Regions from separate parts of the Promicromonospora sp. NPDC023805 genome, predicted to be linked through region 2. Evidence: predicted binding sites of a transcription regulator. Region 2 holds the regulator's gene; the other holds the start of a gene.
What was found. Region 2 encodes LexA, which represses DNA repair genes until DNA is damaged. Its sites were predicted from a motif close to TCGAACANNTGTTCGA; they were not measured.
Positions count from the first base shown of each region.

Region 1: a site for LexA is predicted at 2,279-2,294, ahead of AB0F70_RS11760 (HNH endonuclease signature motif containing protein). Genes of this name have one in related genera too.

Region 1 covers NZ_JBFAAH010000009.1:160,199-164,117, reverse strand. Annotated here, with positions in the region: gene AB0F70_RS11765 (beta-L-arabinofuranosidase domain-containing protein) at 1-351, shown strand, start outside; gene AB0F70_RS11760 (HNH endonuclease signature motif containing protein) at 386-2,203, opposite strand; gene AB0F70_RS11755 (epoxide hydrolase family protein) at 2,407-3,519, shown strand; gene AB0F70_RS11750 (nitroreductase/quinone reductase family protein) at 3,609-3,919, opposite strand, start outside.
Region 2 covers NZ_JBFAAH010000006.1:21,001-31,048, reverse strand. Annotated here, with positions in the region: gene AB0F70_RS08465 (DUF6326 family protein) at 31-501, opposite strand; gene AB0F70_RS08460 (sensor histidine kinase) at 664-1,803, shown strand; gene AB0F70_RS08455 (response regulator transcription factor) at 1,800-2,456, shown strand; gene AB0F70_RS08450 (DUF5302 domain-containing protein) at 2,551-2,778, opposite strand; gene nrdR (transcriptional regulator NrdR) at 2,926-3,396, opposite strand; gene AB0F70_RS08440 (LysM peptidoglycan-binding domain-containing protein) at 3,516-3,962, opposite strand; gene lexA (transcriptional repressor LexA) at 4,218-4,967, shown strand; gene AB0F70_RS08430 (L-lactate dehydrogenase) at 5,052-6,029, opposite strand; gene AB0F70_RS08425 (ATP-dependent DNA helicase) at 6,039-8,114, opposite strand; gene AB0F70_RS08420 (carbohydrate ABC transporter permease) at 8,187-9,074, opposite strand; gene AB0F70_RS08415 (sugar ABC transporter permease) at 9,076-10,048, opposite strand, start outside.

The sequences.
Region 1 (3,919 bases), on a different contig from region 2:
CCGCTGCGGCTCGGCGACGGCGTGCACACCGTCACGGCGCGCGCCGTCGACTCCGAGGGACGGGAACGGCACGTCGTCAGCGAGGTCAGCGTCGACACCACGCCGCCCGTGACCACCGCGACTGCCCGCCGCCTCGGCCTGCGCGGCGTCGAGATCAACCTCGCCGCCACAGACGACGTCTCCGGCGTGGACAGCATCCGGTGGAAAGGGCCGGACACGTTCTGGGCGACCTTCCGCGAACCGTTCACGCGCGCCCTGGGCGACCAGCCCCAGGTCATCGAGTTCACCGCCACCGACCGGGCGGGCAACGAGGAGCCGGTGCGGACCCTCGAGCTCCCGCCTGCCGGCTGACCGCGCGCGCGACAACCGCACCAAACGCACCGCATCAGAAAGGTGGTTCGCCGGGGCCGAGCAAGCCGGTGGACTCGTCGGGTTCGGCCGGTATGGCGCCCAGCTCGGTGGTGGCGTACTGCCGTGGCAGGCGTCGGCCGGTCAGGGCTCGCAGGCTCAGGTCGTGGCTGGTGTCCGGGTCGACCTGGTCGACGTCGACGTGAGTGTCCAGCACGGTCGGTGGTCGTTGGTGGGTGCAGCCGGTGGGAGTGGTCCAGGTAGTGATCCCGGTCGCGGGGTCGCGCACGACACCCCAGCCCGCGTGCGTCTTGAGCAGGTGATGCCGACGGCACAGGGCGTGCAGGTTCCACGCGCTGGTCTGCCCACGCCCGGCAGCATCAGCGGCGACGCCGTTGCTCTCACGCTGATGGTCGTGGTCGAAGGGCTCGATATGGTCCAGGTCGCACCGTTCGGCCGGGATGTCGCAGCCAGGGAAGGTGCAGGTGTCGTCCCTGGCCTCGACCGCTGCCCGCAGGACCCGGCCCGGCTGATAGGCGGTGGTGGAGTAGTCGATCAGCACTCCGGTGACCGGGTCGGTCAACAGGCGCTGCCAGGTCGCGTCCTGCGCGATGAGCCGGGCGATGTCGGCCGGGATGGGTCCGAATCCGGTCAGTTCGCCGGGTGCGTCGTCCAGGCCCAGGAGCACGCTGGCCGGGACCGTCACCCGCACCACCGGGCGGGTGGGAGTGATCCGCACCGGCCGCACTATGACCTGCTGGACGGGGGCCCGGCCACCGCACGAGCAGACCGGCACCTCCGCGCGCTCACCCCCATCGGTCGACGGGCCAGCATCGCTCTCGGCGGGCGCGGCCTTCGCCGTGGTCTCGGTGGCCTCGGTCGTGCCAGTCGTGCCAGTCGTGCCGCTAAAGCGGTCAGCGGGTAGGAGCCGGCCCGTGACGATCCCAGTCAACGAGTCCGCCCGGAGCTGTCCCAGGCTGCGTTCCTCGCCGCTGGTGCGGCGCAGCTGGTGGGCCATGTCGTCCACCACACCCCATACCGCCGCCGCGTCGGCCGCCGGCAGGTAGGCCGACACCCAGCCCATGTCGTTCTCGGCACGGTCCAGCTGCACGCTGCGGCGCTGTGCCTCGGCTCGCGCGGTGTCCGCCGCGCCGTGGCGGGCCTTGGCGAACGCGAGCATCCGGGCCTGCAGCCACCGCCAGGTCCGGTGCGGGGCCTGCGGCAGATACCGCTCGATCGCTTCCGATCGCTCGGCCACGGTCAGCTGAGACGCGGAGCGCAGCAGGGTGTGTGCCTTACGAACGTCGATTCGTCCGGTCGCCAGGGCCGAGATCACACTCGGGTGCCGAGCACCGGACTCGGCACGCACGACGACCTCGGTACCTTCCGACTCGGTCACCACGAGCTCGCTGGTGACCTGCCCGACCAGCGAGCTGTGCGCGAGCGGGTTGGTCTCCCTGGCGGCGCGTTCGGCCACGACCCTCGCCTGCACCCCCGCGGCCCAGGACTGCAGGTGCCCGCATGCGGCGACCATGTCACCCAGCGCGCCGTCCGGAAGATCCTCCAGAGGGTCCTCGTCCGGGACCGCGCTCGCACCGACGCCTATGCCGACCGCCTCCGCGACCACCCGCGCCAGCTCTGCGCCCGGCGCACCACGGAGCGCCGCCCGCAGCGTCTCCAGCGGCCACAACGCGACCGGCAGCGCATCCGGCGGCCAGTCCGGCATCGAGTCCAGCCAGGCCGGCACCTCCGGCGACCAGTCCGGTCCGGCGGGTGCTTCCCACGCCCCGAACGGGATCGCCTCGTCGACCGGCACACCGTCGAGCACGGCGTCGTCAGACAGAGTTTCACGCATGCCAGCACACTCCTCGCCGGGTATCTAAGATCAGGCAACCATCCGAGGCCAAGGGTAGTCACATTGGCCATTTCTGCGGACGTTTGTTCGACTCTACAACCGACCACCGACACCCACCCGCCGTCCAGATCCCAGAACGCGGAGTCCCGGGCTGAGTTCGACGGCGAGCGTCGATGTCAGTGGCTCGGCATAACGTCTTTGCCATGAGCGAGCCACGACCTTTCACAGTCCACGTCCCCGACCAGGTCCTCACCGACCTGCGCGAACGTCTTACCCGCAGCCGGATCCCGGACGACTCGCCCCGACGTCCGGCGTCGGGCATGACCGCGGCGTACCTGCGCGAGCTGGTCGACCAGTGGATCAGCTGGGACTGGCGCGCCCGGGAAGCCTGGCTGAACGAGCACCCGCAGTTCATCGCGGAGATCGACGACGTCGACCTGCACTTCGTCCACCTGCGCTCGGAGCGGCCCGACGCGCCGGCGCTCCTGGTGCTGCACGGCTGGCCGCACACGTTCGCGCTGCAGCTCGACTTCGCCGACCTGCTGCCCGACTTCCACGTGGTGGTCGCGAGCCTGCCCGGATTCGGGTTCTCCTCGCCGTACGCCGCTGGCCCGATGTCGGAGAAGCGGCTGGCCTCCACGATGCACGCACTGATGACGGAAGCGCTCGGTTACGACCGGTACTTCACGTACGGCGAGGACGTCACGGCGAACGTCAGCGACCTCATCGCCGCCCGCTACCAGGACCACGTGGCGGGCATCGTGGCGACCCATGCGCACTTCCCGACCAGCGAGGAACGCGCCATCCTCGACGACCCCGAGGTCAAGGAGTTCTTCGACGGTATCGCCGCGAAGCACCAGACCGACGGCGCCTACGGCCACGTGCAGGCCACCCGGCCCGACACCCTCGCGACCGCCCTCAATGACTCCCCCGCCGGCCTGCTGGCGTGGCTCACGGAGAAGCTGGTCGAGTGGAGCGACACACCGCCCGGCGACCCCCGCGCGGTGGAACGCCGCATCTCGCGGGACCGCATCCTCACGGAGGCGACCATCTACTGGGCGACCCAGACGATCGGCTCGTCGTTCCGCCCCTACTACGAGGGCGCCGACCAGCCGGACCCGATCCCGCCCACGACGGTGCCGGCGGCGGTGTTCATCCAGCGCCACGAGGCCGCCTACCCCGAGGCGCTCGCGCGCCAGCACTATCTCGACCTTCGCGAGTTCGACCGCCTCGATGAGGGCGGCCACTTCACGGTGGCCGAGGTGCCCGCCGAGATGGCGGCGCGCGTACGGAGGTTCGTCCGCTCGGTCGGCTGAGGCGGAGATGTGCGGCTGAGCCGAGACGCGAGGTCTGAGCCCCCGATGAACAGGGCTCAGACCTTCCGAAGGCCAGGCCGAACCGGAGCTCAGGCCTTCAGCTCGAGCCGGATCACCGGGAACTGGCGGTCGGTGTTCTTCTCGTACTCCTTGGCGTCCGGCCAGTACTCGGCCCAGATCCCGTAGAGCCGCTCCCAGTCGGGCTGCCCCGGCCGGACCACGGTGGTGCCCGCGCGGAGCGTCTTGTCGCCGAGCTCGATCGTGACCTCGCCGGTACCGTCCTCGACGTTCGCGACCCAGGCCGGGTCCTTGGGCGCGCCCCCGAGCGAGCCGCAGATGACGTAGGCGTCCCCGTCGGCCGCGGCCACGAGCGGCGTCACGTACTCCTTGCCGCTGACCC
Region 2 (10,048 bases):
GATCCCGCCCACCGCCGAGTACGCGGACGCCTATGCGGAGGCCTGAGCCCGGGCGCCGACGGTCCGGGCCGAAGGTCCGGTGCGGGGCCAGGTCCAGACGTACCGCACGACGAGGGCGAGAAGGATCAGTTCCAGGACGACGCCGAGGCCGTAGAAGTACAGCCAGGACGCGCCCGCCACGTTGAATACCGTGACGGGGACGTAGAGCAGGGCCACGACGAGGTTCGTGGCGCGGTTCGCCCGGGCGGGCAGCGTCGTCGACAGCACGACCATGAAGATCGGGACGGCCATGAGGGTCAGCGCAGTGGTCGAAAAGGTCTGGGAGAGGTCGAACTCGAAGACCTTGCCGTCGAGGATGTCCTCGACGATGCCTGGCGTGAAGAAGCCGAGAATGTCCACATAGGCGTACAGGAACATGAAGCTTGTCCACGCTGCGGCGAGCTTGATCCTGACCGGGACCGGCTGGTCTTCCAGCGTGGTGGTGGGCTGACGTGTTGTCATCATGGGCTCCGTGGTTGTGGTGGGGATCGGTGCGTCCACGATCGCTGAGCCCGGGCGTCGGGCGCATCGGCCCGGAGGCTGGAGTCGCCCGGCCGATGGGATGGTCCCTCTCTCGTTCTTTCGGTGGGTACGCCGAGGCGCGCCGATCTCTAGGCTGGAGCCGTGAACACTGTCGGGCGTTCCATCTGGCACGAGCCGCGGCCTGCTGGCGCCCCACCCATCGGTCGTCTCGACTGGCTGCTGATGGGCGCGTTCGCGGCCGCTGCGTTGGTCGAGGGCATCGTTCGGCCGGACCTGGCCTGGCGACCCCTCGTGACGGTGCTCGCCGTGGCGCTGATGCCTGCTCTGCTCTGGCGGCGGGACCGCCCCCTGATCGCCGCCCTGGTCGGGTGGGGCGTCGCCGGGCTGCTCTCGGTCCTCCAGCTGACCACGCACGCCGGAGAACTCGGCCTCTACTCCATGGTGGCCGTCCTGATCCTGCTCTACTCCCTGGTGCGGTGGGGCTCGGGACGGGAGATGGTCCTGGGGACGGCGTTCGTGGCGGTCGTCGTCGCTCTGGGGATGTACGCATCCTCCGGGGGCTGGGCCGACGTCTTCGGCGGGAGCGTCCTCTTGCTGTTGGTCGTCGCTCTCGCGGCGGTGTTCCGCTACCGCGCGGCGCTCTGGCATCGCCAACAGCGCGAGATCCGCAATGAGGAGCGGGTGGCGCTGGCGCGCGAGCTGCACGACACCGTGGCCCACCATGTCTCGGCTATCGCCGTGCAGGCGCAGGCCGGTGGCGTGGTCGCCGGCATCCGGCCCGAGAAGGCTGCCGAGATCCTGGCCGCGATCGAATCCGAAGCGTCGCGCACCCTGGCGGAGATGAGATCCATGGTGCGGGTGCTGCGTGAGGAGGAAGCCGCCGCCTACGCACCGCAGCCGGGTGTCGCGGACCTGCCTGCCCTGGCGCGCGGCGACGCGACGCCCACCGTCGAGGTCTCGCTGCACGGTTCGCTGGCCGGACTGGCGGGATCCGTGGACGCCGCGCTCTACCGGCTCGCGCAGGAGTCGCTGACCAACGCGTTACGGCACGCCCGGGGCGCGACCCTCGTCGGGATCGACGTACGCCGGGAGCACGACGCCGTCAGGCTCCGTGTCAGCGACGACGGACGGACCGAGCCGGGGCCGGCCCCGGCTCCTGGGTTCGGCCTGCTGGGCATGGCCGAACGCGCCCAGCTCCTCGGCGGATCGCTCTCCGCGGGGCCGGGGCCCGCGGGTGGCTGGGTCGTCGAGGCCGTACTGCCGGTGGTGGCGCTGCCATGAGCATCCGTGTGGTCGTGGCCGACGACCAGGACCTGGTCCGGGCCGGGCTGGTGATGATCCTCGGCGCGCAACCCGACCTCGAGGTCGTGGGGGAGGCAGCAGACGGGATCGCAGCGCTCGACCTGGCGACCCGGCTGCGTCCCGATGTTGTACTCGTCGACATCCGGATGCCCGGGCTCGACGGCGTCGAGGTGACGCGGCGTCTGGCCGGGCCAGGGGTGACGGACCCGATGGCGGTCGTCGTGATCACCACCTTCGACCTCGACGAGTACGTCCTCGGCGCCCTGCGCGCCGGCGCCCGCGGCTTCCTGCTCAAGGACGCCGGGCCGGAGCTCCTCGTGCAGGCCATCCACGCGGCGGCAGACGGGGACGCGCTGATCGCCCCCAACGTCACCCGCCGGCTGCTGGCGACCCTCGCCGACCAGGCGCCCGCGGTGCCGGTCCAGCCCACCGACCCCCTCACCGAGCGCGAGGAGGAGGTGCTCGCGCTGGTCGCACGGGGCCGGACCAACGCCGAGATCGCCACCGAGCTCTTCGTCGGCCTGAGCACGGTCAAGACCCACGTCGCGTCGTTGCTGACCAAGCTCGGCGCCCGCAACCGCGTCGAGATCGCGATCTGGGCCTACGACACCAGACGCATGAGGGCCGGCTAGCGGGTACGGATCGCTACACAGGCCCGACCGCACGGGTACGACAAAGGCCGCTGACCCGGTTGTTCACCAGGTCAGCGGCCTCCACCACCGAGGATCAGCCGGACTTGCGGCGGAACATCTTTTGGACTGGGCCGGTCGTCTCCGAGCCGTGCACCGCACCAGTGTTCACATCGCCCGCGGAGGTCCGGCTCCGAGCCGCATTCTTGCGGTCCAGAGCTTCCTTGAACTTCGCCTTCGCGTCCGTGCTCGGCGCTGTCGCGACCTTGGGCTCTTCAGCGCCCTTGGTCTCGGCCGCCTCGGCATTGGGCTTCTCGTCCGTCACACCGATCACCTCCTCTTGTTCCGGGGGTCCCTCGATCGGGTCCGTCGTCGGCCCCAGCCTGCACCACGGCACAGGCAGGTGCCAACATTTTTGGATTCCACCCAGGCTAGCGCGCCCGACGACGGCGCGCCGGGCCGCCCGGACTCCCTACGCCTGAGCTGCCGCCCGCTCGGCGCGCTCCGCACGGAGCGAGGTGATCGCGCTCTCGAAGTCCTCGAGCGAGTCGAACGCCTGGTAGACGCTCGCGAACCGGAGGTAGGCCACCTCGTCGAGCTCGCGGAGCGGGCCGAGGATGGCGAGGCCCACCTCGTACGCGTCGATCTCCGCGCTGCCGTTGCTCCGCAGGGTCTCCTCGACGCGCTGGGCGAGGATCGCCAGGTCGTCGTCGCTCACGGGGCGCCCCTGGCACGCCTTGCGCACACCCGCGGCGACCTTGTCGCGGCTGAACGGCTCTGTGGCGCCGGAGCGCTTGACCACGGAAAGGCTCGCGGTCTCCACGGTGGTGAACCGTCGGTTGCAGTTCGGGCACTGCCGTCGGCGCCGGATCGACAGGCCGTCGTCGGCAGTCCGCGAGTCCACCACGCGCGAGTCGGCGTGGCGACAGAACGGGCAGTGCATGCTCACTCCTGCGTGGTCGACCATCGACCGGAGGCCTCCGGTCGCGCCCCGACCGTAAGCGGGCAAACCACCCCCTTGCAACATAGCCGCAACATTCGTCCGCGAATCGAGGCCTTCGGTCACTCCTTGGGTAGGAGCAACAGCTCCCCGACGCGCAAGGTCCCGGTCGACATCTCGTTCAGCTCCTGCAGCCTGCCGACCGCGTGCCGGACGTCCTCGCCGGGCCTCGCGACCTCCTGGGCGAAGCCCCAGAGCGTCTCTCCCGGCTGCACCGCATGCACCCGGACCTCGGTGGGCTCCCCCGGGGAGCTCGCGACCGCCGTCGCCCCCCACGTGACCATCGGAGCGAGCAGGAGCATGGCCAGCAGCACGAGGACGACGCGGCCGCGCCGCGTGAGCCGCAGGCCGGCCAGGCCCAGCCGGTCGGCGAGCGTGCGCGCCTCCGGTGGGGTGTACGCACGGACCGCGGCCAGTCCGGCCGCCGGTGCATACCCCCTGCCGTACGACGGCACATACGCCTGTTCATACGTCGGGGTGTACTGCCGCAGCGGAATCACGTCCCCCATGGCCCCTCCTCGAAGTGTGCAGAGCTTCTGTCGTTCATACAAGCGTTCGTCGAACGCCCGTACCATTGTGTAGCACGGGACACCGTCCATGTCGAGACACGCTCGAACATTCGTTTGAGCCGAGCGCGTTTGTGACCTAGAGTGGGTAGCGCACAGGAGAACATTTGTCGGAACGGGAGGGGCACGGGCATGACGGGACGGGACGGGACCAGCGACACGAGAGCCGTCGACACGGCACTTTCCGGCGTCGCCACGCTGGACACGCCAGCCGACAAGGCGGTCGCTGACGTGCACACGATCTCGCCGACTGACCGCCTCACCGAACGGCAGCGCCTCGTGCTGGACACGATTCGGCAGTCGTTCGAGACGCGGGGCTATCCGCCGTCGATGCGCGAGATCGGCGAGGCCGTCGGGTTGGCCAGCCCGTCGAGCGTCAAGCACCAGCTCCAGATGCTCGAGAAGAAGGGCTTCCTGCGCCGCGACCCCAACCGGCCGCGCGCCATGGAGCTCGTGGAGCCGATGGCCGAGCAGGTCGACAAGCCGAACCGCGGCGAGATCCACTGGCCCGAGCCGCGCCGTAGCGGCCAGGTCCACTGGGGCGGCTCGGTGCCCGACGACGCCAGCGCCCCGCCGCCGTCGTACGTGCCGCTCGTCGGCCGTATCGCGGCCGGTGGCCCCATCCTTGCCGAGCAGGTCGTCGAGGACGTGTTCCCGCTCCCCCGCCAGCTGGTGGGTGACGGCGAGCTGTTCCTCCTCAAGGTCGCCGGTGACTCGATGGTCGACGCCGCGATCTGCGACGGGGACTGGGTGGTCGTGCGGCAGCAGAACGTCGCGGAGCAGGGCGAGATCGTCGCCGCCATGATCGACGGCGAGGCCACGGTCAAGACGTTCAAGCAGACCGACGGTCACGTCTTCCTGCTGCCGCAGAACCCTGCCTACGAGCCCATCCCGGGTGACCAGGCGCAGATCCTGGGCCGCGTCGTCGCGGTGCTGCGCAGTCTCTGACGAGACCGCGAAGTAGAGCGCCTGTCCGCCTTGCGCCACGCTGAGCGTGCGTAGGGCGGACAGGCGCTCTACTTCCCGGTCTCGTCAGAAGCCGAACCGCTTCTGCACCGCCCACACGCTGTCCGCCGAGGCACGCAGCCCGGCCAGTTCCTCGTCCGACATCGGCACCCGCACGTTGTCCGTGACGCCCCGCCGGTCCACGAGAGACGGCACGGACAAGCAGACGTCGCTGATGCCGTGATAGTCCTCCAGCAGCGAGGACACCGGCATGATCCGGCCCTCGTCGTTGAGCACCGCCTCGATGATGCGGGTAGCGGCCAGGCCGACGGCGTAGTTGGTGGCGCCCTTGCCGGAGATGATCCGGTACGCGGAGTCGACCACCTCGTGGTGCACCGCGGCGTCGAGCGGCGGGTTCGCGCCCAGCGGCTCCCAGTCCAGCAGCGGCACGCCGCCGATCGACGCCGAGCTCCACAGCGCGATCTCGGAGTCGCCGTGCTCTCCGGCGATGTACGCGTGCACGTTCCCCACTGCCACGCCGCAGCGCTCGGCGAGCACCACGCGCAGCCGCGAGGAGTCCAGCACCGTGCCGCTGCCGAACATCCGCTCGCGCGGCAGGCCGGAGATCTTGAGCGCCGCGTAGGTCACGACGTCCACGGGGTTGGTCACCATGACGTAGGTGGCGTCCGGCGCGACGTCGACCAGGCCAGGCAGGATCTCACGCATCAGCCCGATCGTTCCCTCGGCGAGGTCGATCCGGGTCTGCCCGGGCTTCTGCTTCGCCCCAGCGGTCACGACCACGACGTCGGCGCCCGCGCAGACGCCGACGTCGTCCGAGCCGATCACCTGCGCCTGGGGCGTGAACATGAGGCCGTGCTGGAGGTCGAGCACCTCGGCCTCGACCTTCGACCGGTTCACGTCATGCAGGGCGATGGTCCGCGCCGAGCCCCGCGCGAGCGCGGCGAAGGCCAGCGTGGAGCCCACCGCGCCCGCGCCCACCACCGCGAGCTTGGTGGTGCGGGCTCCGGCGGACCGTGCGGCCGGGATGTCCGAAAGGGCTGCCATGCCCCCAGGTTAGGTGTCGAGCCTCGCCAGCGCGGCGCGGACCAGCGCCGAGTCGGTGGTCGGCCAGAACCCCGGCATCGAGCGGGTCAGGAACGAGGCGTAGCGGGCGGTCGCGAGGCGCGGGTCCAGGACCGCCACCACTCCCCTGTCGTCCATGCTCCGCACTAGACGCCCGGCACCCTGCGCGAGCAGCAGCGCCGCGTGCTGCGCGGACACCGCCATGAACCCGTTGCCGCCCGCCTGCTCCACGGCCTTGGCGCGTGCCGCCTTGACCGGGTCGTCGGGGCGCGGGAACGGGATGCGGTCGATGAGCACGAGCTGACACGACGGGCCCGGCACGTCGACGCCCTGCCACAGGGACAACGTGCCGAACAGGCATGCCTCGGGATCCTCGGCGAACTCGCGCACGAGGGTGGGCAGCTGGTCGTCGCCCTGCGCCAGGATCGGGAAGTCCAGCCGCTCACGCATGGCCTCCGCCGCGGCGTTCGCGGCACGGCGCGAGGAGAAGAGCCCGAGTGTGCGGCCTCCGGCGGCGGTGATCAGCTCGGCGATCTCGTCGAGCTGCGCCTCCGTCGTCGGCTCCCGGCCCGGGGCGGGGAGATGCCGCGCGATGTACAGGATGCCCTGGCGCGGGTAGTCGAACGGGCTGCCGGCGTCGAGGCCGTGCCACGGCGGGGCGTCCTCGCCCTTGAGGCCGAGCGTGCCGGCGACCGCGTCGAACGTGCCGCCCAGCGCCAGCGTGGCCGACGTGAAGACGCCCGTCGCCTCGCCCAGCAGGTGCATCCGGATCAGGCCGGCAACGTGCAGCGGCGCCGCGTGCAGCCGCGTCACGTTGTCGGCGAACCCGCCCCAGTTGTTGTCCGGGCGCGAGCACCACAGCACGTCGGCGGTCGTGTCCTGGAACGACATGCGTTCCGCCGTCTCGAACAGCTGCAGCATCGCGCCCTGGGCCATCTTCAGGCCGGGTTCGGGCGGGGCGGGGGCCTGCCCCTTGCCGCCGCCCGCCTCGGGCTTCAGCGTGCTCAGCACCTCGCGCGCGGCGTCGCGCACCGCGCCGACCGCCATGCGCAGCTCGTCGGGCAGGCCGCTCGGGAACCGTTCGGCGGGAGCGGTGACCAGCAACGTCCCGAGCGCCTGGGCCGCGGCGTCCAGGGTGTCGGTGTTGGTGCCCGCATGCCGCCGTGCCAGGCGTGCGGCGTTCTCCACCGAGGCCATGGACAGGTCAACGGTCGCCGAGGAGGTGACCCGGTCCGTGAGCTCGTGCGCCTCGTCCACCACCACGACGTCGTGCTCCGGCAGGATGCCCGGGCTGCCCGTGGCCGCGATGCCGAGCATCGCGTGGTTGGTCACCACCACGTCGGCCTCCCGGGAGGCGGCCCGCGCCTTGTCGGGGAAGCATTCGGCGAGCATCGGGCACTTGCCGCCCAGGCACTCCATGGCGGTGACCGAGACCTGGCGCCACGCCCGGTCGGGAACGCCCGGCACGAGGTCGTCGCGGTCGCCCGAATCCGTCTCGTTCGCCCACTCGTGCAGGCGGCGGACGTGGTCGGCGAGCGTGGCACCGTCGTCCTTGCGCCGTCCGCGAGCGCCCCCGGAGGCCGCGGGCTCCTCGGTGCGCGGGTGGTCCTCGCCGCCGGGCAGGTCGAACAGGGTGGGCTCGTCGACGGGGTACCCGCCGCCGATCTTGTGCACGCAGAGGTAGTTGTGCCAGCCCTTGAGCAGTGCGATCTTCGGTTCGCGCGGGAGCTGCGGTGTCACGGCCTTGGCCACGAGCGGCAGGTCGCGCGTGATGACCTGCCGCTGGAGGGCGAGGGTCGCCGTCGAGATGATGACCTTGCTGTCGGCGGCGACCGCGTGCCGGACGGCGGGCACCAGGTAGCCGAGCGACTTTCCGGTGCCGGTACCCGCCTGGACGAGCAGGTGCTCACCCTTCTCGATGGCCTCGCCGACCGCCACTGCCATGCGGTGCTGGCCGTCCCGGCGCCCGCCGCCCAGCTCACCGACGGCGAGGTCGAGAAGCTCCTCGACCTCGGGAATCCGCTGGGTGTTGGTGGTTTGGGGAGGGGCGTCGGGAAGGCTGGTCACACGTTCGATCCTAGGCCGGACCACCGACATGCACCCCATCTCGTCCACAGGTGCCGGCGGCCGGCCGAGGGGCTATCCCTTGACCGCGCCGCCCAGTCCGGCGCCGCTGAGGAACAGGCGCTGGAAGGCGAGGAAGAGGGCGATCGGCAGCACCGTGGAGATCGCGAGCGCCGCGAGGAACACGTCGAGCTCCAGGTACGGGGCGATGGCGGGCAGCCGGACGGAGAGCGGCTGGTGGGCCGGGTCCGGGAGGACCAGCAGCGGCCAGAGGTAGTCCTTCCAGGCGGCGATGACGGCGAACACCGAGACGACGCCGAGGATGGGCTTCGACATCGGCAGCACGATGCTCCACAGCAGCCGGAAGGGTCCGGCGCCGTCGACGCGGGCGGCCTCGAAGATCTCGCGCGGGAGGCCGTCGAAGAACCGTTTGACGAGCAGCACGTTGAACGCGCTGGCGCCCATGGGCAGCCAGACCGCCCAGAACGTGTTGAGCAGGCTGATGTGGACTATCGGCACGTCGAGGATGGTCAGGTACAGCGGTACGAGGAGCACGACGGACGGCACGAAGAGCGTCGCGAGGACCAGCCCGAAGATCACGTTGCCGTACCTGGGCCGCAGCACCGACAGCACGTAGCCGCCGGTGGTTGCGACCAGGATCTGGAAGAACCAGGCCCCCAGCGCCACGATCAGCGTGTTGACGAAGTAGTGGTCGATCTCGGCCCGGTTCCACGCCGTGGCGAGGTTGGCCCAGTCGATCCCGGTGGGGAACAGCCCGAGCGGCTGGCGGAGGGTCTCCTGCGTCGGGGTGACGGCGGCCTTCGCGAGCCAGAGGATCGGCCCGAGCCCGACGACGACCAGGGTGATCAGCAGGCCGCCCTGCAGCACGCCGAGGGAGGTCCGTACGCTCGGCCGGCGCCGGTCGTGGGACGAGACGATGCCGCGTTCGATGGTGGCTGCCATATCAGCTGCTCCAGGGTCGGGTCACGCGGAAGTACACCGCGGAGAGGACTGCCAGGACGCCCGCGAGCATCAGGCTCAGGGCGGTCGCGGCCCCGTAGTTGCCGCCGAGGCTGCTCCCGAACGCGTAGTCGTAGATCAGCATCAGGACCGTGAGGGTCGCGTTGTTGGGGCCGCCCCCGGTGAAGAGGAACGGCTCGAGGAACACCTGTGAGGTGCCGATGATCTGCAGGATCAGCGTGATGAAGAGGACGCCGCGCAGCTGCGGCAGCGTCACGTGCCAGATCTTGCGCCACACGCCCGCGCCGTCGACCTCCGCGGCCTCGTAGAGCTCTGTCCGCACCCCGACGAGTGCGGCGAGGTAGATGATCACCGTCCCGCCGGCCGCAGCCCAGGTCGCTTCGAGGACCAGGGACGGCATGGCGCTGGTGGCGTCCTGGAGCCATGGGTACGGGCCGAGCCCCACCCAGCCCGCGATGGTGTTGAACACGCCGGTGTCCGAGGCGTCGTAGAAGAACTTCCACAGGAGCACCGCCACGACGGGCGGCACGACGACGGGCAGGTACGCCAGCGCGGAGAAGAGGCCCCGCATCCGTCGCACCTCGCTCATCAGTACCGCGGCGGCCAGCGGCAGCGGGTACCCGAAGACGAGCGCGAGCAGGGCGAACCACAGCGTGTTCTGGACGGCTTTGCCCAGCAGCGGGTCCTGCAGCACGAACACGAAGTTGTCGAGCCCCACGAACACGGGAGCGGTGACGAGGTTCGTCTCCTGGACACTCATGACGAGCGCGCGACCGATCGGGAACCAGGAGAAGACGCCGAACACGAGGATCATCGGCAGCGCGATGATCAGGGTGCTCAGACCGCCCTCGCGCAGCCAGTCCTTCGGCGTGCGCCGCCGGGTGCGGCGGGGGCGCGGGCGTGACGGCGGTGGTGGTGCCGGAGCCGTGGCTCGCAGCGGGCTGGAGATGGTCGTC